DNA from 3 places in the Pelosinus fermentans DSM 17108 genome. Region 2 is predicted to be linked to each of the others. Evidence: riboswitches for the same ligand, from Rfam matches in the RefSeq annotation. Region 2 holds a riboswitch; each other region holds the start of a gene.
The links. A riboswitch is a leader RNA that binds a small molecule or an ion and turns the genes downstream of it on or off. The one in region 2 is predicted to bind lysine.

Region 1: another riboswitch for lysine. It lies ahead of FR7_RS17425 (diaminopimelate decarboxylase family protein); the one in region 2 lies ahead of dapB (4-hydroxy-tetrahydrodipicolinate reductase).
Region 3: another riboswitch for lysine. It lies ahead of FR7_RS09255 (amino acid permease); the one in region 2 lies ahead of dapB (4-hydroxy-tetrahydrodipicolinate reductase).

The regions. Positions count from the first base shown of each region.
Region 1 covers NZ_AKVN02000001.1:3,750,183-3,758,302, reverse strand. Annotated here, with positions in the region: gene larAH10 (NPN-dependent 2-hydroxyacid racemase, LarAH10 family) at 5-1,300, shown strand; gene fumC (class II fumarate hydratase) at 1,568-2,953, shown strand; lysine riboswitch at 3,034-3,205, shown strand; gene FR7_RS17425 (diaminopimelate decarboxylase family protein) at 3,355-4,638, shown strand; gene buk (butyrate kinase) at 4,957-6,045, shown strand; gene FR7_RS17415 (phosphate acyltransferase) at 6,094-6,996, shown strand; gene FR7_RS17410 (HD-GYP domain-containing protein) at 7,061-8,120, opposite strand, start outside.
Region 2 covers NZ_AKVN02000001.1:2,575,881-2,584,000, reverse strand. Annotated here, with positions in the region: gene FR7_RS11900 (N-acetylmuramoyl-L-alanine amidase family protein) at 1-812, shown strand, start outside; gene FR7_RS11895 (M16 family metallopeptidase) at 1,006-2,259, shown strand; gene dut (dUTP diphosphatase) at 2,240-2,692, shown strand; gene FR7_RS11885 (hypothetical protein) at 2,807-3,127, shown strand; gene FR7_RS11880 (YlmC/YmxH family sporulation protein) at 3,132-3,413, shown strand; gene FR7_RS11875 (general stress protein) at 3,479-4,096, shown strand; lysine riboswitch at 4,201-4,378, shown strand; gene dapB (4-hydroxy-tetrahydrodipicolinate reductase) at 4,543-5,337, shown strand; gene FR7_RS11865 (aspartate-semialdehyde dehydrogenase) at 5,530-6,561, shown strand; gene dapG (aspartate kinase) at 6,572-7,792, shown strand; gene dapA (4-hydroxy-tetrahydrodipicolinate synthase) at 7,767-8,120, shown strand, end outside.
Region 3 covers NZ_AKVN02000001.1:2,061,466-2,069,585, forward strand. Annotated here, with positions in the region: gene FR7_RS09245 (bacteriohemerythrin) at 264-683, shown strand; gene FR7_RS09250 (metal-dependent hydrolase) at 756-1,712, opposite strand; gene FR7_RS09255 (amino acid permease) at 1,903-3,330, opposite strand; lysine riboswitch at 3,417-3,589, opposite strand; gene FR7_RS09260 (sugar diacid recognition domain-containing protein) at 3,742-4,815, shown strand; gene FR7_RS09265 (ribonuclease J) at 5,046-6,719, shown strand; gene FR7_RS09270 (HD-GYP domain-containing protein) at 7,117-7,698, shown strand; gene FR7_RS09275 (methyl-accepting chemotaxis protein) at 7,742-8,120, shown strand, end outside.

The DNA.
Region 1 (8,120 bases), 1.2 Mb from region 2:
CTAGATGTTAAAAGAATTTTCATTTGGTTTTGGTGATAGTGAAATTAAAGTAGCTTTGCCGGAAGAACGCGTTGTAAATGTTGTGGAAGGTAAACCAGCGAAAGCAGTTTCAGATGTAGAAGCTGCTGTTCGTGAGGTACTGAACAATCCAATTGGTACTCCACCTCTAAAGAATGTAATACAGCAAGGTGATAAAGTGGTCATCGTTGCTAGTGATATAACTCGTCAATGGGTGCGTCATGATTTGTTTTTACCTACTTTGCTGAATGAACTGAATAAAGCTGGTATACCTGATGAAGATATTTCCCTTATTGTTGCACTGGGCGCCCATCGCCATCATACTCATGAGGAAAATGTACTGACTTTTGGTCAGGAAATTGTGGAACGCATAGCGATCCTACAAAGTCATGCGCCAGAAACGGATGAATTTGTTTATGTGGGTCAAACTTCACGGGGAAAAGATGTCCATATGAATAAGCATGTAGTTAATGCCGATAAAGTCATTTTAACGGGCGGAATTGTTCATCATCTAATGGCTGGCTTTGGTGGCGGACGTAAAGCCATCATGCCAGGGATCTCCTCTTATAGCACGATTCAGGAAAATCATAGTCTATGTCTTCATACAGTAGTTGGACAGGGGGTAAGTCCAGAATGTACTGTTGGTAAATTGGAAAATAACCCTATGCATGCGGATATGCTGGAAATGGCAGAATTACTGAAACCAGCCTTTTTATTAAATGCAGTGTTTACACCAGAAGGTCAGTTTGCCTCTTTTGTTGCCGGTCACTGGCATGAAGCTTGGCTCCAAGGATGCAAAACAGCTAATGAGATATTTGGTGTTCCCATAAGCGGAAAAACTGATTTGGTCATTGCTTCTGCTGGAGGATTCCCGAAAGACATCAATCTGTATCAAGGCTCCAAAACCATTGGAAATTCCTTCATGGCGGTAAAATCCACAGGTGTAGTGATTTTACTGCTGGAATGCCGTGATATCATGGAGCCGCCTGATTTTAGCGGCTGGTTTAACTACGATTCTCTGTATGAGCGAGAATTGGCTTTGCGAAAAGGTTTTACCGTTCCAGGCTTCATTGCATTAAAACTGGGATATATGGCAAAAGAAGTTCCTCATATTGTTGTTTCATTGCCTCAGAATAAAGAGTTTTTTGAAAAAGCAGGAATGCTGACTGCTAGTAGCTTGGATGAGGCGATCACCATGGCTGAAAAAATAATAAATAAGACAGAATACACGATCACCGTCATGGCTCATGGAGCCAACACAGTACCAATCGAAAGTATTTGATACGAAAAAATAATGTAACCGCAGAGGCGCAGAGACACAGAGAGAGTTTTATTTCTCTGTGTCTCTGCGCCTCTGCGGTTAAAAAAATCTTCGTGTTTTTATATTCTTAGTATCTTCGCGGTTCAAAATGTTTTCTTTTTAAAAGCTAGTATAGCAGCAGGATTGTTGCTGCTAATGGGGAAGAGATAGAGTAATGGTTTATTATCTCTTACGTATTAGTCTGAACTACAGTAAAAGCAGATTCAATTGAATGAGGAGGGTTTTTGTATGGAATATCGTATTGAGAAGGATTCAATGGGGGAAATACGTGTACCAAAGGATAAGTTGTGGGGAGCACAAACCCAACGTAGCTTTGAAAATTTTCGTATCGGCATAGAAAAGATTCCTTATGAATTAGTTGGTGTATTTGCTACTTTGAAGAAAGCAGCTGCTATAGTAAATCATAGGCTGAATATATTGGATGAGGAGCGAACTCATGCTATTGTAGCGGCGTGCGATGAAGTGCTGGCAGGAAAATTGGATGGAAATTTCCCTTTGTCTGTATGGCAGACAGGCAGTGGTACACAGTTTAATATGAATATGAATGAAGTCATTGCTCATCGGGCAAATCAATTATTAACGGAAAATGGGAAAACAGTGGTTGTTCATCCCAATGATCACGTAAATAAATCCCAAAGTTCTAATGATATTTTCCCTGCCGCCATTCATGTTGCTGGTGTTAGTTTAGTGATTGATAAATTGCTGCCGGCGATTGCAGCATTGAAACAAACCTTACAGCAAAAGTCAGAGGAATATAATCATATCATTAAAATTGGCCGAACCCATCTGATGGATGCGACTCCCCTTACTTTTGGGCAAGAGATAAGCGGCTGGGTACGGATGCTCGAAAGAAATGAAGAAATGCTGACTATCGGTATTAATTTCATGCGCGATTTGGCAATGGGAGGGACTGCTGTCGGTACAGGTATTAATTCTCCAGTTGGGTTTGGTGAATTAATTGCTGCAGAAATCACTAAGCTAACAGAAAAGCAGTTTCATACTGCACCAAATAAATTTCATGCTTTGACGAGTAAGGATGAAGTCGTGGCAGTTCATGGCATCATCAAAGCCTTAGCGGCAGACTTGATGAAAATTGCCAATGATGTTCGCTGGCTGGCAAGTGGCCCACGCTGCGGTATAGGTGAGATTAAAATACCTGAGAATGAACCGGGCAGCTCTATCATGCCGGCAAAAGTAAATCCTACTCAATCAGAGGCTTTGACCATGGTTGTAGCGCAAGTGTTTGGCAATGATACAACGATTTCGTTTGCTGCAAGTCAGGGGAATTTTCAATTGAATGTATTTATGCCTGTACTTGTGTATAATTTACTGCAATCCATTAACTTATTAGCTGATGGCATACATTCCTTTAATGAAAATTGTGCGATAGGCATACAGCCAAGGGAGGATGTGATTGATTTTTATTTACACCAATCATTAATTCTCATCACTGGTTTAGTACCCCTTGTTGGCTATGATAAAGCAGCACAGATTGCAAAAAGAGCTGCAAAAGAAGGTATTACACTGAAAGAATCTGCTTTGGCTACTGGAGAAGTCAGTGCAGAACAATATGATTTATATATGAATCCAGCTATTTTAGTCAAACCAAGGTAGAAAATGAATAAAAGAATAGAATAAGAGTTGACATGACAAACTAGATTAGTCTATACTTATAAAAATAACAAAATAAATAAAGATAAGATAGAGGCGCGGTATATTAAGAATATGTATCTGGAGTTGCCAGCGATGAAAGATGCAAAAAGGAATATCCGCCGAAGTAGAAGGGTTTGGCAAGACCCGTTTATTGGTTTTGTATTGAATAAGTGCAAGACTGTCATCCAAGTTGGATGGAGTGCTATCTGCATTGCTGGTTGTGAGATCATTTGAATTCTTATGGCGGTTTGCGGAATAGTTTTCCGCAGACCGCTTTTACTTTTTTACTAGAGGCTTGCTTCATAACGAATGAGGAGAAGTTTTAGAATCTATAATAACAATTCAGGAGGTACAACATTACTATGGCAGAAAAAACATTACCATTTACTAAGCTTGAGCTTGAGGAAATTATTGCGCATTATCCGACTCCTTTTCATATTTATGATGAGCAGGCGATTCGGAATAATGTCCGCAAATTATTAGCGGCTTTTTCCTGGGCACCAGGATTTAAAGAGTATTTTGCTGTAAAGGCTACTCCTAATCCACATATCTTAAAAATACTGCAGGAAGAAGGCGTTGGTGCTGATTGCAGTTCTTTACCCGAACTCATTTTATCCAAACAATCTGGAATTGTGGGAGAAGACATTATTTTTTCGTCTAATGATACTCCTGCCGAAGAGTATCAGGCAGCCAAAGACTTAGGAGCTATTATTAATCTTGATGATATTAGCCATATTGAATATTTAGAAAAACATGTAGGCTTACCTGAATTAATTTCCTTTCGCTATAATCCAGGTCCTTTGCTGGAAGGCGGCAACGATATTATCGGTTATCCGGAAGAAGCCAAATATGGCTTAACCAGAAAACAAATTTTTGAGGCATATAAGATCATCCAAAGTAAAGGAGTAAAACGCTTTGCTTTGCATACCATGGTAATTTCCAACGAGTTAAATCCTGACAGTTTTGTGGCTACAGCAGCAATGATGTTTGATTTGGTCGTTGAAGTGTATCAAAAACTAGGGATTCGCATTGAGATGATTGATTTGGGTGGCGGTATTGGCATTCCTTATCGTCCTGAACAGCAGGCTGTAGATCTGGATGCTGTCAGTCAAGGTGTACGTAAAGCCTATGAAGAAAAGATTGTGGCTAATGGACTGCATCCATTAAAAATCACCATGGAATGTGGCAGAATGATTACAGGTCCTTATGGATATTTGGTTTCTACTGTGCTTCATAAAAAAGAGATTTATAAAAATTATGTAGGTCTTGATGCATGTATGGCAAATTTGATGCGTCCTGGCTTGTATGGCTCCTATCATCATATTACGGTTGCAGGAAAAGAAGCCCTGCCCCTTGATCATGTGTATGATGTGACAGGTTCTTTATGTGAGAATAATGATAAATTTGCCATTGACCGCAACTTGCCGCGTATTGACATTGGTGACATTGTTGTGATGCATGACGCAGGTGCTCATGGACATGCAATGGGTTTTAATTATAATGGTAAATTACGTTCTGCTGAATTGCTGTTAACAGCTGATGGAGCAGTTAAGATGATTCGTCGTGCAGAAACAATTGAAGATTACTTTACGACTTTGGATTTTGAAAAATGTGAAATGAATTTGGCTGCGGCAACTAAAAAATAAAGAATGATGTTTAGAGCAGACAGGTATACCTGTCTGCTCTTTATTTTAGCATACACTAACTTCGTGTTCTTCCTATTCTTCGCGTCTTCGCGGTTCAAAAGGTCTTATTTTTAAAGGGCGAGCAGCGTTTTTCTGTTTTCTAAAAAGTATATAGAGAGAATATAGTTAGTAAGCAGGATATTCTGAAAGAATAAGGAAATAAATAGTGAGAAAGAAGTCTGAATGTTGAGATATTTATTGTGAATGTTACCTAATACCTTGTCAGCTTTAAAACAGTAGGATAATGGCTGACAAGGTACTAGTATCTGGAGGGGGATTATGGTTGATAATTGCCTGTTAAAAGAGAGAATCTTAGTGATTAACCCTGGAGCAACTTCTACAAAATTTGCTGTATATGATGGAGAAACGCTGCTTATCAAAAGGACTGTGGAACATTTTGCTGCCGACACCAGCCCATTTGTGAAATTGTTAGATCAGTATGAGTATCGTTTACGAATTATTTTAGAACAATTAGCAGTAGAAAAGATTGACCTTTCTACATTTAATGCAGTTGCAGCCCGTGGGGGGATATTAAAGCCTCTTAAAGGCGGAACCTATGAAATTACTCAAGAGATGGTGAATGATTTAAGAGAAGCTAAAAGAGGTGAACATGCTTCTAATTTAGGGGCTGTCATGGCTTATGGGTTAGCCGAATTTTTAAAAATTCCTTCCTATATTGTAGATCCTGTTTCCGTGGATGAGATGGAACCTGTGGCAAGGATATCCGGTCTGCCTGATTTGCCAAGGATTAGCTTGTCCCATGCATTAAATACGAAGGCTGTAGCTCGTAAAGTAGCAAAGCAGCTTGGGAAAAAATATGAAGAGATGAATCTGATTGTGGCTCATTTAGGGACAGGAATTTCTGTAACACCTCACAAGCTGGGAAGAATGATTGACGTCAATAATCCGAAAGAGGAGGGACCTCTTTCTCCTGATCGTTGTGGGGGGCTGCCGGTAGGACAGTTTTTAAGACTTGCTTTTTCTGGTACTTACACCTTTGATGAATTAAAAGAGATACTCAATCATAAAGGTGGAATGTATGCTTATCTTGGTACTGCCGATATTCGGAAAGCTTTTTCTATGGCCGCTCATGGAAATGAGGAGGCTAGCTTGGTATTGGAAGCTCTTTCCTACCAAGTAGCAAAAGAAATTGGGGGAATGGCTGCTGTATTGTCAGGTCAAGTGGAGTGTATTATTCTAACTGGGGGAATTGCTCATTCAGAACCTATTGTTAACGCTATTAAAAGCCGAGTGCAGTTTATTGCTCCTGTAATTGTAATACCAGGAGAAGAAGAGCTAGAAGCATTGGCATTTGGAACTTTAAGAGTAATTCGAGGCGAAGAAGAAGCGCAGATGTATTCAGTATAAAATGAATAAACAGTTCTGATATTGGCAGATCTTTTAGGAGGTTGTCGTTTGTATTCTAATTATCATGAAATCATAGCTGAAATTAAAAATCGTTCTTTAATCAGGATTAGTGTTGCTGTAGCACAGGATAAAGGAGTCTTGGCGGCTGTCAAACTAGCTCAAGAGGAAGGGATTGCTGAGGCTGTTTTAGTAGGAGATACTGCTCTTATTAAGCCTTTAATGGAAGAGGTTGGCTTATCTGCTGATACGCCAATTTTGCATGAAGCAAACAGTGGGAAGGCAGTAGTGCAGGCTGTTTCCTTAGTAAAGAACGGTCAAGCTCAAGTGCTGATGAAGGGATTAGTAAATAGTAGTGATTTTTTACGAGCAGTATTGCATAAAGGGGAAGGGCTGCGTACTGGAAGGCTATTAAGTCATTTAGGTGCTTTTGAGATTCCAGGTCAGAAAAAACTTTTATTTATTACTGATGGAGGTATGAATATTGCTCCTACCTTATTTGAAAAGAAGCAGATCTTGGTGAATGCAATATTGGCACTGCATGGAATGGGAATCATGATTCCTAATGTAGCATTGCTTACGGCCAATGAAATAGTTAATGAAAAAATGCCCGCCACTTTAGATGCTAAGATTTTAGTAGAGATGAGAAGCAATGGGGATTTACCTGCTAGTCTGATAGAAGGACCGATTGCCCTTGATGTGGCAGTTAGTCAAAAAGCAGCGCAGCACAAAGGGATTGACAGCAAAATAGCAGGTAATGTTGATCTAATCATGGTACCTAATATTGAGACTGGCAATGCCTTAGGAAAGTCTCTGATTTATTTTGCTAAAAGTAAAATGGCAGGTATTGTCCTAGGGGCAACACACCCCATAGTCATGACTTCACGATCTGAGACACCAGAGGGAAAGATGAATTCCATTGCCTTGGCTTGTTTAGTCAAGCCATTAGGGTAGAATGGGAAAGAATGATAGAAAAATAGAGGAAATCCTTGATGTATACAAGGATTTCCTCTATTTTTTATATCGATGTGCTTACAATGGAAAGATGAGAATTTTCTGCCAGGTTAATTTCGATAGGCGGGGAATAGGCGGTTCCATCAGGGTAGGCAATAAGACGGATTATCGGCTGACGAGGGGTATGCTCCAATAAGGAGACGACAATAGCCTTTTCTCCTGTATTTAGCAGGACCTCCATTCCTGGAAAATATAAGGCCATTTTAGATAAGAATATTTTGCCGAAATGCTCGTCAAAAGCAGTTCCTAAACCAGAGCGAATAATATCATATGCCTCTTCCAAATTCATAGCTTTACGGTATGGGCGGCACCCTGTAATCGCTTCATATACGTCGGTAATTGCCAATAAACGAGCATAATTTAGAATTTCTTCACCCTGGAGTCCTCGCGGGTATCCTGTGCCATCTATTTTTTCGTGATGCTGCCATGCCATGTGAGCAACAAGGCTTGACAGCTCCCAGCGTTTTTTCACCAATAAATTAAATCCAGATTGTGGATGCTGCTTAATGATGCCAAATTCTTTTTCTGTTAAGCGATCCGGTTTATTGATAATTTTTTTATCGACGTTCATTTTACCGACATCGTGAAGCAGGGCACCACAGGTGATTTCTTTGATTTGGGGAATGGAAAAACTACAAGAATGAGCCAATAGAGCAGCATAAATAGCACAATTTAAGGAGTGATCTAAGGTGTAGTCATCATGAGTTGCAATTCCAGTTAATTGGATGCTTATGGCGGGTTGAATAATTAATTCTTCAACGATATCAGAGGCAATAGAACTGATATCGTCTATGGCAAAGGCTTCTTTATTATGAATTTTTTCCATAGTGGAACTTAATATAGAGAAGGCCCGTTGCTGAGTTTCTACAGATAAATATTCTGGAATCGCTATATCTTCATATCTTTCGTCGTGAATAAAGAGAGTTTTTACTTTCAACCTTCGTAACTTGTGAAGGTAGACTTCCGTTAGCCTGACTCCTGAAGCAAGCAGGATATGTCCTTTTCTGCTGTAAAGGTTTCGTGCTAATATCATACCTGGGTGTACTTCCGTTAACCTAATCTGT
Region 2 (8,120 bases):
TAGCACCGATTTCAACAACACATGCTGCCTCCCTTGATTCTGTGGTTAATTCTCTTGCAGCTAATACCTTAGAGACAAGCAGTACGCAAACAGGAAATGGATTTTTTCAGCAAATATTTGATTTAGTGTTTAATAAGATTCTGGGACCAGTATTCAATATTTTTGGTGGTAGTAGCAGTACATCCAGTCCATCGAAGAATAATCCTGTTACTGTAAAACCTTTACCACCAACAAATAGTAATACCACTTTAAAAAATAAGATTATTGTAGTCGACCCTGGACATGGTGGCAGCAATCCTGGGGCAGTCGCCAATAATACTAGAGAGTCTGATAATAATTTATCCGTAGCTTTAAAATTACGTGATAAATTAGTACAAGCTGGTGCTAAAGTCATCATGACTCGTGAAACGGATCGGACAGTTGCGCCTGAAGGCAGCTCTTTGAGTAAAGAGCTGGGGGCTAGAGTTACTCTGGCTAACTCTAACCAAGCAGATGCATTCGTCAGCATCCATTCCAATTCTAATTCTGATCCTAATATTAAAGGTGCCATGACTTTCTACTCTACGGGAAAATCATCTGCACTGGCATCTGCAGTAGAAAACGCTATGGTCGTGCAAACTGGTGCAATTGATAAAGGAACATCTTCTGCCAATTTCCACGTTCTACGTAACACGTCTATGCCAAGTACTTTAGTTGAAATGGGATTCGTATCTAATAAAGAAGAAGCAGCTCAACTAAGCAGTGATTCTTATCGTAGCAAATTAGCACAGGGGATTTTTACAGGGATTGTAAATTATTTTAATAAGAATTAAAAACTGCTCTAAGGATGATGCTTTCTAGTATAAAAAATGATTAAATTGCGACTAGTATTCAGATAGAATTTAAACTTTATCTGAGTACTAGTCCCTTTATTTATAGTGATTTTCTCGCAAATTCTAAGAGTCGTGCAGGAATTATTCGATTACAGCCGGAAGTTAATTATATATTGAGTTAAAGGAGCATTATATGTATTGTAAATCATTATTACCAAATGGTATTCGAGTCGTATCAGAAGCTATTCCTTATGTCAAATCGGTTACTTTAGGAATCTGGATAGGCACTGGATCACGTTTTGAGCAAAAATATAATCATGGGATTTCTCACTTTATTGAACATATGGTTTTCAAAGGAACTGAAAATCGTTCTGCCAAGGATATAGCCGAAACAGTCGATGGGGTCGGAGGGCAAATCAATGCATTTACTACTAAAGAACATACTTGTTATTATATAAAGGTCCTTGATACTCATCTAGAATTAGCTCTTGCAATCCTCAGTGATATGCTGAGAACATCTATTTTTACCCAAGAAGATATCAAGCGCGAAAAAGAAGTCGTACTAGAAGAAATTTGTATGTATGAAGATACGCCTGATGAATTAGTCCACGATCTACATCATAATAATGTTTGGGCCGGTCATGCCTTAGGGCATAACATTATTGGGACCACTCCATCTGTTGAAAATTTTAATAAGAATATGATTCTAGAATACTATCAAAGTTTTTATACCCCTGATAATATTGTTATTGCCGGGGCTGGAAAATTAAGCCATGAAAGACTAGAAGCCTTAGTAGAGTACTATTTTGGTAATATGACTGGTCAAAAGAAGTTTCTTAGTTCCACTGCACCAAACTTAATACCTGCACAAATTATACAATCTAAAAATATTGAGCAAGTACATATTTGTCTCGGAACCGCCAGTGTACCTCAAACATCGCCGGATATCTATACCATGCATATATTAAATACCATAGTCGGCGGTGGTATAAGTTCACGTTTATTTCAATCAATTAGAGAAGAACAGGGACTTGCCTATTCAATCTATTCTTACCAAACTAACTATAGCGATGCCGGATTATTTACTATTTATGCTGGAACAAGACCTAGTAATGCTTCTCAAGTAATAGAACTGATAATCGATAATATTAATACACTAAGAAACGTAGGAATTAATGCTGTTGAACTTGCAAAAACCAAAGAGCAGTTAAAGGGGAGTTTATTATTAAGTCTTGAAAGTTCTAGCAGCCGTATGTTTAGAATCGGTAAAATGGAACTAACATTGGGAAGCTTTATCACTCTTGATGAAGTAGTTGATAAAATTGATAAGGTAACTTTAGAAAACTTACACAATATTATACATACATTATTGATTCCAGATAGGTTAGCTTTTACAGTATTAGGTCCAGTAAATGAGGAGATATATAATGCAATTAAGAGGTTTTAAATTTATTTCTAGTTATGAAAAAAATGATCTGCGATTACCTACTAGAAAAACTCAATATAGTGCAGGATATGATATAGCTGCAGCTGAAGATGTATTATTAGCCCCAGCTAGTGTTACGCTAGTACCAACAGGAATAAAAGCATATATGCAATCAGATGAATATCTTGGCATACATATCCGCTCAGGCTTGTCGATTAAAAAAAATTTAAGTTTAGTAAATGGCCAAGGTATCATTGATGCTGATTATTTCAATAATAATGAAAATGAAGGACACATCTTCATTGCAATCTATAATCATAGCTCTCAGAGCATTCCTATAAATAAAGGGACCAGAATCGCACAAGGAATTTTTTATAAATATTTATTAGCGGATCATGATGAAAATAACTTGTTCATTACAAGAACAGGTGGTTTCGGTAGTACAGGTCAATAATATACTTTAAAAAAGTTCTATGGAAAAGTTATGTATACTTTCCATAGAGCTTTTTTAACATATTATTGACTTTAACCTCATACTATTAAAGTAGAAGGTATCTGGAGGTTTACCATGTATTCCTGGAGCATTTTACTGGGATTTTCTTTACTATTAATCTTATCTTTATTAGAACGAATAAAATACTTTCGTCAAACATATGATGCAGGTGATGTAAAAAGCTCACCCTTATCATTAGCAATTCAAGAGCTAGTTGCAATTGCTGGAGGTATATACTTATCATTAGTGATGCTAATATCTTTTTTAAAATTAGATATCCCTCATAAAATACTGTTTTTTCAAATGTGGATAGACCCAGTAGCCTGCATAGCCATTCTATTATCCATCATTCAACCTTTCTTTATAAGACTTTTTTGCAAAAATAATAAGGGGTGATAAAATGCGTTTAAGCAATCTATCCGGAAAAGAAGTTATAAATTTAAGTGATGGAGCTCGCTTAGGAATCATTGAAGAATGTGAGTTAACATTTGACCATAAATCAGGAAAAATACTCACAATTGTACTTCCAAGAAAAAACGGATTATTTAGTTTTTTTAATGATATAAAATCTTCTACTATTCCTTGGCAAACAATAAAACGTATTGGAGATGAAGTAATTATTGTCGATATAAATAATGCTTATACTAATTTTAACCGAGAACGTCATGAAAATACATATTAATGATTATCATGGAGACACTAACGTTAAATTGCATGATATGCATTTAATGTTAGGAGGTTTTACTCATGAAAAATCAAACCAATAATCAAGTTTCCAATGAAGAAAATGAAAGTTCACTAGTAAACAGCTATAGTGCAGGAAATGGAAATGCTACTACTATGGCAGCACCAGCTAACAACAATACCACAAATACACAACAAGCCAATCAAACTGTTATTGGTGTATTTGAATCAAGAGCTAAAGCTGAAAATGCTGTGAACACGCTACGAAAACAAGGCTTTACTACTGAAGAAATTAATATTGTCTCTAAAAAACAAAAGAATCAAGATCAAAATCAAGATGGAACCTATGATGACGATATTACTGATGGTACATTAACAGGCGGTACTTTAGGTGGAATTGGTGGCTTACTTATGGGAGCAGGAGCCTTAATGCTTCCCGGCATTGGTCCGATTATCGCAGTAGGTCCTATTACTGCTGCTGTAGGAGGAGCAATCGCAGGTGGTATTGCAGGAGGATTGATTGATTGGGGCATTCCTGCCGAAGCAAGTCAACGTTATGAGCAAGAAGTTGCCGGTGGTAGTATTCTGGCAATTATTCGGACAGATACAACCAAAGTCAGTTCTGCAGCACAAATCCTGCGGCAAAATGGTGCTAAAGATGTAGAGAATCATAGTAAATAGAATATAGGAATGGAGAAATAGCGTTTTTTTCTCCACTCATATATTGACACCTCTATAGGCACTAGTATACAATGTATGTAATTCAATAGACTTCATCCTGCGCGGGATGGAATAGAGGTGCAGACAACAAGAGTACTTTCAGGGAGATTGGTTTTTATGATCTGAAAGAAAAGGGTTGTTTGCCGAAGTGCAAAAGACACCAAATCTTTTGTGCTGGTCTTTCATTTAATAGATGTAAGACTGTCACTAGAATTAATTTTCTAGTGGAGTGCTATCTTATCTAAGGCGTGGGAAAACATTGTTATTTTGTTTTCTCACCATCCTTATACTGTCTTACCTACTATTGACAGCCGATGAGATTTTACTCATCGGCTATTATTTTTGTCTTCATTATTAACATTCAACACTTTGAATGAATACATTGCTACTATTAGGAGGTGCACAAGATGATTAGAGTGATAGTTTGCGGAGCTTACGGTAAAATGGGGCGTGAAGTACTCAAAGCCATACATAACGATACTCAATTAAGTATCGTAGGTGCTGTGGATACTAAATCTGACTTTGCAGATATTGGTGATTTAATCGGCGCAGGAAAAACGGGCATTGTTATAGGTAATGATTTGCAAACCGTTATTAACGAAACAAAGCCACAAGTAATGGTTGATTTCACAAGACCAGAAGTAGTATTAAATAATATCCACATCGCCATTAATAATGGAATCTGTCCTGTTGTGGGAACTACTGGTCTATCAGAAGAAAATATAGAAGAGATTAGAAGATTATGCGTAGAAACTAAGGTAAATGCATTAATTTCTCCTAATTTTTCAATTGGGGCAATCTTAATGATGAAACTGGCACAAGATGCTGCGAAATTTTTTCCTCATGTGGAAATTATTGAATTACATCATGATCAAAAACTTGATGCACCATCTGGAACTGCCTTGCATACTGCAGAGCTAATAGCCAAAAAGCGCGGTTTCTTACATCAAGGGCACCCTGATGAGGTTGAAAAGCTCGCTGGTGCACGTGGTGGCGACTTCTCAGGTATCAGAATGCATAGCGTTCGTCTTCCTGGCTATGTAGCACATCAAGAAGTTATTTTTGGTGGACTTGGTCAAACCTTGACGATTCGCCATGATTCTATATCACGAGAATCATTTATGCCAGGAGTTTTACTAGCGTGTAAACACGTACTTAATGCAAATGGCCTAGTCTTAGGACTTGAAGAAATTTTGAAATAATCCCTTGTATCCTTTAACATATAGCTTATGAAATATAAATATCCCAAAATAATGGCATTAATGGCATAATCATTATTAAATTAATAGCATTTTTTGCACTAAATTAAGCATTCTAAGCAAGAATTATAGTAAAAAATATGAATATAATAAAGTATATAGAATCTTATGAGAAAACAAAAGGGAGCGATATATATGAAAAAATATAATGTAGCAATACTCGGAGCTACTGGAGCAGTTGGTCAGGAGTTTTTAAATTTAATTGAAGAGCGTAATTTTCCATATGATAATTTAAAATTGCTTGCTTCCAAACGGTCAGCCGGTAAAATTATTAATTTTATGGGAAAAAATTTCACTGTAGAAGAAGCTACTGATGACTCTTTTAAGAATATAGACATCGCTTTATTTGCTGGTGGCTCTGCCAGCACAAAGTTTGCACCTGCTGCAGTAAAATATGGTGCAGTAGTCATTGATAATTCCAGCGCTTTTAGAATGGATCCTACAGTACCATTAGTTGTACCAGAAGTGAATCCAGAAGCGATACAACAACATAAAGGAATTATTGCAAATCCAAATTGTTCTACCATTATAATGGCAATGGCTTTAAAGCCACTATATGATCAGGCTAAAATTAAGCGAGTAGTGGTATCCACATATCAAGCAGTCTCTGGTGCTGGTAAAGAAGCGATTGATGAATTAGATAACCAGGTCCAAGCAATTGTAGAAAATCGTCCTGTAGAAGCTACTATTTTACCAAGTTCCAGCTTACCAAAACATTATCAGATTGCCTTTAATGTCATTCCACACATTGATGTATTTGTGGAAGGTGATTACACAAAAGAAGAAATGAAAATGGTACATGAAACACAGAAAATATTCAATGATTATACAATGGGAATTACAGCAACTACTGTAAGAGTGCCCATTTATCGTAGCCATTCAGAGTCAATCAATATAGAATTTGAAAAAGAAGTCTCAGTTGATCAGGCAAAAGAACTTTTAGCTGCATTTCCTGGGGTTATTTTACAAGATAATCCTGCAGAAATGTTGTATCCAATGCCATTATTCACTTCAAACCAAAATGAAGTCTTTGTTGGTCGAATTAGAAAAGATAATTCCATTCAAAATGCCCTTAATTTATGGGTTGTTGGCGATCAAATACGTAAAGGTGCTGCTTTAAATGCTTTACAAATTGCCGAGTATATGATTAAGCATAACTTAATTTGAGGTGTAAATAATGGGGATAATAATTCAAAAATTTGGTGGTACCTCAGTTGCAACTCCTGAGGCAAGAAAGTTAGTAATAGAAAAAATTAAAGCTGCTGTTACTAACGAATTGAGTCCTGTCGTTGTCGTCTCTGCTATGGGACGTAAAGGGGAATGCTATGCAACCGATACTTTTATTGAATTAGCACGAAAAGCATATAAAGATATAGCAAGCCGCGAACTTGATCAGATCTTATACTGCGGCGAAATGATCTCCGCCGTCATTATGGCTGGCACATTACAAGCCGCTGGACTTGATGCTGTTATGCTTACAGGTGGGCAAGCTGGCATAATAACTGATAATAATTTCAATAACGCTCGTATTTTAAAAGTAGATCCTTCTCGCATATGCAACTTAATTAAGATGGGTAAAATTCCTGTAGTATGCGGTTTTCAAGGTATAACTATTGATGATGAATTTACTACATTAGGCCGTGGAGGTAGTGACACTACTGCAGCTGCTTTGGGATCTGCTCTCGATGCTGAATTGATAGAAATTTATACAGACGTAGATGGAATTATGACTGCCGATCCTAGAATTGTAAGTACAGCAAAGATTCTCGACTGTATTACCTATGGAGAAGTCTGTCAATTAGCTCACCAAGGTGCTAAAGTTATTCATCCTCGAGCTGTAGAAATTGCTATGCAGAAAAGTATTCCTCTAGTGGTAAAGTCAACATTTTCCAATGAACCTGGTACACTTATAACTAGCATTACTAAAGAAGATACAGCTGACACATATGTTGCTGATCGTGTTGCTACAGGTGTAACCTTTATATCTAATATTGCCCAAATCAAAATTAATTTACATGATTCTTTAAATAATATTGCAAGCTTTAATATCTTCAAATCAATGGCGGACAATGGAATCAGTGTAGATTTGATTAATGTTCATCCTGGGCAAATCATGTTTACAATAGCAGAAGATCTTGCAGAGAAAGCAACTGCTCAACTTCAAGAATTTGGTTGCGATGTACACACAACTCTTGACTGTGCTAAAGTTTCAGTTGTAGGTGGGGGAATTAATGGTGTCCCAGGTGTGATGGCCAGTTTTATAGAAGCCCTGTCTATGAATAACATCCCTATATTACAAACAGTAGACTCTCATACATCAATCTCCGTTTTAATAAAGAAATCATTTGTACAATCAGCCGTTACAGCATTACATGAAAAGTTTAATTTATCATGTTAATAAGGAGAAAAAGATTACTATGAAGACTTTTGGACGGATTTTAACAGCCATGGTAACCCCATTTGATGATGATTTTAGCGTCAATTATGATGCGGCAGCCACCCTTGCAAAATATTTAGTTGCAAATGGTTCAGATGGTTTAGTAGTTGCTGGTAGCACTGGTGAATCAGCAACATTAGATAAAGAAGAAAAGCTCAAGCTATTTTCCACGGTACTTGATGCTGTTGGTGATAAAGCTACCGTGATCGCTGGTACTGGTTCAAACGACACTATGGCTTCCGTAAAGTTAACGCAAGAAGCAGAGAAATTAGGTGTACATGGCGCTATG
Region 3 (8,120 bases), 510 kb from region 2:
AAATCATACGCTGAATTGATATAAAAGTAAAGAGGATTTTTACTAAATTTTAAAAAAATTTATAAAAATTATAAAAATAGTCTCTATTTAACAATTAATTGGTGAATTTGCTCATAAATAAAAGAGAAAAACAGTATTGTTTAACTCTCTTTCCCAGAAAAAATGTTTATATTTTAGCAGATAAATTATATAATGAGCAGGTAGGAACTTGTCTCTTTTAGGTAAATGACAAAGAGAATGCAAGTAAAATGGAGGAACGAAATATGGAGTTTTTTGAATGGGATGAAGGCTTTTCAACAAAAATTCAAAGATTTGATGATGATCATAAAAAATTATTGACATTATTCAATAATGTATATCACCGTGTGTTTGAATGTACAAGCCTGGAAGAAGAAAGAGAATTAACGCAGCATACCTTAGTTGAATTATTAGACTATGTGAAGTATCATTTTTCCGCAGAAGAAGAATTGATGATACAGCTTGACTATCCTCAATATTTAGAGCATAAAAAAGAGCATGGATCTTATATAGCCGAAGTGAATAATTTCTTAGATCAGCATAAACAAGGGACGGCTGCATTGTCCTTTCCAACCTTTATGTTTCTTAAAGAATGGATTACTAAGCATATTTTAGTACGTGATAAGGAGTATGGACAATTTTTTAATGATAAGGGAATCAGATAATAATCATTCACTCTAACTTTTATAGCAATTTTGATAAATCGTTAGGGCTTTTCCCACTCTGAATTGTAAATTTTAGTGTAAGTCACAAGGGATCTGGGTAGTGCTGCCGTAAGTATGAAGATAAGAAGTCGTGGGATGGTTAGTAGTATGATCAAATATAATAGTAGCCCGATGAAGAAATTGTTTATTTAAAACATAGCGAAGGTCATAAATTGTAACTGAGATGGAATGAGTATTTTTCTGTTCTGCAAAATAAATAAAAGGCGTAAAGGTAGCAAAAAAGTTTCCGATTAGTGTTTTTTTTGCTTGTAAAGTAAGATTCGAAAGGTTCTTTTGTTTTGCTAAATCTGCATGAAGTTTTAATTCCGGGGAAATGGTTCCTAATTGTCCGACCAAGTACGCATTTTTTGTTTCTAAAACAAAATCCCAGAACAATATGCGCTTTAGTGATGGCATGACAGTGATTTGCAAAATTTCTCGTTGAGAAAATAATCGATGAAGCTGTTTTGTTGCTTTTTTGCGCAAGACCATTCTAAACAAGATATATGCTGTAAGAATTACAAATGTAAAGCACGATAATGTGAACATTGTAAAATCAAAAGCGTATACACTAAGTAATAGCACGAATAGTATAGGATCAAATACATTTAAAAGGTGTAAGCTTTTGCGTTCTTTTTGAATTGGCCATAAGATAGCAGCGCCATGGGTATTGAAATAATCCATAATGATATGAGATAAACTACCAGAGAAGGCCCATCCAAATAGGGAAAGGAAATTAGCTTGTGGCATAATCATAGATAAAACTGTACTGATCAGGAACGACCATAGAACTAAGCCCGGGATGGAATGAGAAAAAGAACGATGTTGCCTAAGATAAGAGAATTTTCCTTTTATTTGTGCAATGATATCAAAATCCGGCGCTTGCGCGCCAAGAATGGCAGCTAGATAAATCGGATCATAAATGGACAAAGGATGACCAGATAATCCTGCAATCGCGATGCCAACAAGTGCATGAGAGAAAGAATCCATAATGAATGTGCCTCCAGCTTTCTATTTTGTTTACATAACATTATAACACAGAACTACAGGTGCACTTCCATAGTAAGTTTTGCCTTTCGATATACACTTATCTCAAGATATGAAATAAAAAAGTGGTGACCTCATAGTAGAGACCACCACTTTTTACTATACTAAATTTTAAAAAAACGTGCCAAGTTTTTCAGCTCATTTTTTCTTCAATTTTAGCTGCGCTAATTTTCTTGTCCAAGAATAAAATATAGTATAAATAAACACCTAATAATGCAGGAAGGCCTGTATATAAAACAATTCGTTGGGATTCATCAAAATACAAGCTGCATATGACTCCAAGGTTCAAGACTAAAGCTAATATTGGGACCAGAGGATAAAAGGGAGTCCGAAATTTTAGCTGCTCTATTTTGCCGCCTAGACGGAAAAATTCTCTGCGGAAGTTGAGCTGACACCAGGCAATAATAACCCATATCAGGCAGCCAGTCAGTCCTGTACTGGACATAAGCCACAGGTACACGGTATCAGCAGCATATTCACTGGTGAGTAAAGACATACACGCCAAGATAACAGTAATATAAACTCCATTGACAGGAACACCGCGAGAATTTAATGTACCTAAACATTTTGGCGCTAAGCCTTCTTTAGACATAGACCAGAGAAGACGAGAACAGGCATATAAGGCTGAATTGCCTGCAGATAAAGCTGATGTCATAACAACGAAACTCATAATATCCTTAGCTAAAGGAAAACCTAAGATGCCGAATACATGAGCAAAAGGACTTTCTAAAACACTTGCTTCTTGCCAAGGGATAATACCTGCCAGTACGATCATTGCCAACACATAGAAAAAAATAATCCGAAAGGTAATACCTTTAATAACACGGGGGACATTTTTACTGGCATCTTGGCATTCGCCGGCTGCGATACCGACAAGTTCAGCACCTTGAAAGGAGTAGACTACAGCAATCATAGTTAAAAATACAGCTTGAAATCCATTAGGAAATAAACCCGATTCTGTATTAAAGTTGGATAATCCAACAATAGGAACGGAATGACTGGAAAAACCAAAGAGCAAACCTGCACCTGCGACAATAAATGCTAAAATTGCAGTTACCTTTATACTCGCAAACCAAAATTCAGCTTCGCCATAAGCCTTTACAGAAATGACGTTTAGTAAAGCAAGCATAATAGCAAAAAAACCGCACCATATCCAAATCGCAATTTGCGGAAACCAATTGTGCATGATAATACCTGCAGCAGTAAAGTCGGCAGCAATACAAATGGCCCAATTCAGCCAATACAGCCAGCCGGTAGTGAAGCCAGCACCAGGAGAAATAAAACGTGAAGCATAGCTTTGGAAGGAACCAGAAACAGGCATGGCTGAAGTGAGTTCTCCTAGGCACAATAATACCAGATACATGATAAAGCCGCCGGTTAAATACGCAAGAACGGCACCTAAAGGACCTGCCTGATTGAGGGTTACGCCTGAGCCTAGAAAAAGTCCGGTACCAATGGTACCACCAATGGATATCATCATGAGATGCCGTGAGTTCATGCCGCGTTTGAGCCCTTCTTTTTCAGGACATAAATCTTTAAGATTCACTGTAGAATTTGACATATTTGACCTCCTATCGAATTAAAACAAAAATGGTTGTGATCAATCTCACAACCAAAAAATTTACTCCAAGGAATAAACTAACGCTTGCGTGAGATAGCACTTCATCTGAAAAATTAGATGACAGTCTTGTATTTATTTAATACAAGCCCAACAACAAGAAATGGCATTTTTTGTTGTTTCGGCAACTATTCCTTTCTATATAGTTCATTGCTGCCAGCTCACTATATATACTGATAATATTTGCGCCTCTATAATCACAACATATTTAATTTCTTGCTTATTTTAATCAATATCAGATTAGTTGTCAATCACTAGATTCGTATTAGAAACCTTTACTATAGGAAAGTAACAAGTCTCTACAAAAGGAAATAAAAAAATGTATGTCAAAGTCATTGTGTGGAGGAGTGAATTATGAACAATACATATGGACGGATGGATGCTGAATTTGCTCAATCCTTAGTTGATATCGTTGCTGCTGAATTAAATAAAAATGTAAATATCCTTGATGATCAGGGTGTAATTATTGCTTCTTTTAGTAGAGAACGGATTGGGCAAATACATGAATCAGGGGCTAGAATGCTTGGAACTGGAGTTGTAAAAGAATTTTATGTCACAAAAGAAGAGGAATGCTATCTAAAGGGGATACGACAAGGTTATAATGTACCCATCATGTTTGATAATCGGTGTATAGGAGTAATTGGTATTACAGGGGATCAAAAAACAGCAGAACCTTATGCCCGATTAGCAGCACGCTTTGTAGAGGCAAATGTGCAGTCGAATGCTCAGCAGGAAAAGTTAGTAGGAGCATTACAAGAAAAAGAAGAATTACGTTCTGTATTCTTAAATAAAATTATCACGGTACAAGAAGAAGAACGTAAAAGAATTTCCCGCGAGCTGCATGATGAAACAAGCCAATCTCTTACCTCGATCATTGTAGGTTTGCGTATGCTGGCTGAGCAGGTACAAGACAGTGAAGATAAGGAAAAAATATTAAAAATGCGTGACCTTGCTGTTACAACTCTAGAAGCGGTTCATCATATTGCAGTTGAACTGCGTCCTGTATTATTAGATGATTTAGGACTGGTTGCCGCAGCTAAAAAGTATATAGAAAATTACGCTAAGCAATATGAAATTTCTTTACATAGTGATTTTAGTAATTTGTCCAGAGAGCGATTTTCTCCAGAAGTTGAGATTACGTTATACCGAATTCTGCAAGAGGCCTTAACGAATATTGTGAAACATGCGCAGGCATCGGAAGTTTGGGTATCATTAAACAAAAGACAGGACAAACTTATGTTAATGATCCAGGACAATGGTGTAGGTTTTGATACAAAAATGGTTAAAAATACTCATACCCGTACCTGTTTAGGAATCTACGGCATAGGTGAACGGGTAGCCTTAGTGGAAGGTACCTTTACGATTACATCTGTTATTGGTGAAGGAACTAAACTTTCTGTGGAAATTCCTTTGGGAGAAAAAAATTGAAAAAACGCTAATTTGACTCATTATAAGTAAATATTGTCTGCTGAATGAGGGAATGCTTGTATATTGTAGAAAGATCAAGTACAATGTAGGTAATGGGTTGTGAGCGGGTATTTTCATTTATGAACATTTGGATGAAGTCAGCCATTTTATCTTGGTGGGGTGACTTACGGAACGTCTATTGGTGAAAACAAAGTTAAATATACAAACTCAAATAATGGAGGTATTTTTTTTTGGAAAAACAAAATAAGCTCGCTATTATTCCACTGGGTGGATTGGGCGAAATAGGGAAAAACATGACGGTCATTCAATATGAGGATGATATTGTCATACTAGATTCTGGGTTGGCATTTCCAGAAGATGATATGTTAGGGATTGATTTAGTGATACCTGATATATCCTATCTTCTTGAAAACCAGGATAAGATAAGGGCAGTTGTCATTACTCATGGTCATGAAGATCACATTGGATCTTTATCTTATTTACTCAAGCAGATTGACGTACCTGTTTATGGTACGCGTCTTGCAATGGGACTGGCTGAGTGCCGCTTGAAGGAAAATAATGTGGCAAATTATAAATTGATTTCCATAAAGCCAGGAGATCAGATAACATTTGGCAAAATTCAAGTGGGATTTATGCGGGTGAGTCATTCTATTCCTGATTCTGTAGGGATGTATTTTAAAACTCCAGTTGGCACGATTGTTCATACTGGCGATTTTAAAATTGATTACACACCAGTTGATGGTAAGGTAATGGATCTTCATAAGTTTGCTGAACTGGGCGATGAAGGCGTAATGGTTTTAATGTCCGACAGTACGAATGCGGAAAGACCTGGTTTTACGAAGTCAGAGCGTCAGGTGGGTCTTGCCCTTGATGAAGCTTTTAATGCAGCAAAAGGACGAATTCTTCTGGCAACCTTTGCATCTAATGTGCTAAGGGTGCAGCAAGCGATTACTTCTGCTTGTAAATATGGTCGAAAAGTCGCAATCATTGGACGAAGTATGATCAATGTGGTAAATATTGCTACAGAGCTTGGATACTTAACAGTTCCTGAAGGTGTGTTAATTGATATTGATGAAATTAAAAATTATCCAGGAAATCAAATTTTAATTTTATCAACAGGAAGCCAAGGAGAGCCCATGTCAGCTTTGACACGTATGGCAATGAATGATCATAGAAAAGTTGAAATATACCCTAGTGATACCGTTATTATTTCTGCTTCACCGATTCCAGGAAATGAAAAATCAGTATCAAAGACTATTGATGCTCTACTGCGCTTAGGAGCGGAAGTTATTCACGAACGTTCTGCAGGTATTCATGTTTCTGGACATGCCAGTCAAGAAGAATTGAAATTGATGCTGACTTTGGTGCGGCCTCAATATTTCATTCCAGTGCATGGAGAGTATCGAATGTTGATGAGCCATGGAAAGCTTGCTCAAGACTTGGGCGTTGCCAAAGAGAATATTTTTATTGGCAGTAATGGACAGGTCTTTGAGTTTAGTAAAGATGCCGGCACTATAACAGGAAAATTGGCTGGCAAGGTAACTTCAGGAAAAGTATTTGTTGATGGTTTAGGTGTAGGTGATGTGGGTAACATTGTTATGAGAGATCGAAGTAAATTATCTCAGGACGGTGTACTTATCGTTGTCATAACCATGGACAAAGAAAGTGGTTGTGTTGTGGCTGGACCGGATCTCGTTTCTCGGGGATTTGTTTATGTTCGAGAGTCAGGACAATTAATGGTTGAAGCCAAACAAAAAGTCAAACAGGTTTTGGCTAATTGCGAAGCGAATAAAGTGATAGAATGGGCATCGATAAAAGGCAGTGTGCGGGATGCTTTAAGTAAGTTTGTATATGAGAAGACTCGCCGCAGCCCCATGATTTTACCCATTATTATGGAAGTATAACCAAAAGTGTCATTGTAGTTACTAATAAAGAAGGAAGCCTAAAGCAGGCTTCCTTCTTTATTAGTAAAAATGCTTCATCGATAAAAATGTTTATATTATTTTTATTGATGAACATCATATTTTAAAAAGAAAAAATTAGGCATATCAAGGTAACATAATTTACTTATGTTACCTTGATATGCCTAATTTTGATATATTACGTCATTTTTCATGTTTTTTCCTTCTTTTACGACTTTATTTTTTTTGTAATATGAAATATTTTTTATTATTCTTAGAAAATAGTTAAAATTGCTTTTAAATAAGTGAGAATTATACTAAATCTATCTTCTGAAAATACAAAGCTAATGTAACATAAGTAAATTGTGTTACATTAGCCTTGTATTTTTAGGAGGTCTGCATGCCCAATAACGCTACTATTCTTCCAAAGTCTGAGGCAATAGCCTGTCTATTTCAATTGATAGTCAATTATAATCTCTCAACCGCCAAACATTCTTGTAGAGTTAAGAAACTTGCAGTTGGATTTGCAGTAAGGCTTGGTCTTTCATTTCAGATCATCCAACTAATGTCAGCGGCGGCTTTACTTCATGACATCGGAAAGATAATAATTCCTAAAAAAATTTTAAATAAACCAGAAAAACTAACAAAACATGAATTTGAGATTATAAAGCAGCATCCTGAAAATGGATATCATCTACTGAAAAAGATAGATCCCTTGCACAAATTAGAAAATTTAGCAGAAGCTATTCTTTTTCATCATGAAAGATATGATGGTACTGGATATCCCCGCGGAAAGGCAGGTGATGAAATACCTTTGGTAGCAAGAATATTATCTATTGCAGATGTGTATGAGGCCATTACCTCAAATCGAGTCTATCATAAAGCAATGACTCAAAAGGAAGCAAAAAAAATTATCGATGAAGGAAAGGATAAGCATTTTGATCCTTATTTAGTAGATGTTTTTTTGCGGATAAGGAATTGAAAATAGTGGCGAACCAAAATAAATTTGAGAAGGAGCAAGGAAGTTGGAAATTTTTGATAATATGAAAGTCGTGTTTAAATTAGGTGTTTTAATTATTATATCTTTATTATCTTTAGGCGTTAGTGGTTATACAGGATATTATTTCCTTCAGGAATCTAATATTGATATGAATAGTATGTATAAGGAGCGATTGATTCCAGTTAAGATATTAAATGAGACTCGTGCAGAAGTCCGAAAAGGTGATGCTGCAACTTTGGAATTGATGCTGGCAACGAATGACAATAAGAATCAGGAATTAAGAAAAATTTTGGTTGAGGTAACAGAAAAGACAAATACAAATCTTGCAGAAATTGAAAAAGCGAATTTGGATGTAAAAAGTAGTGAGCTGTTAAATCAAATAAAAACGACTATGCAAAAATACC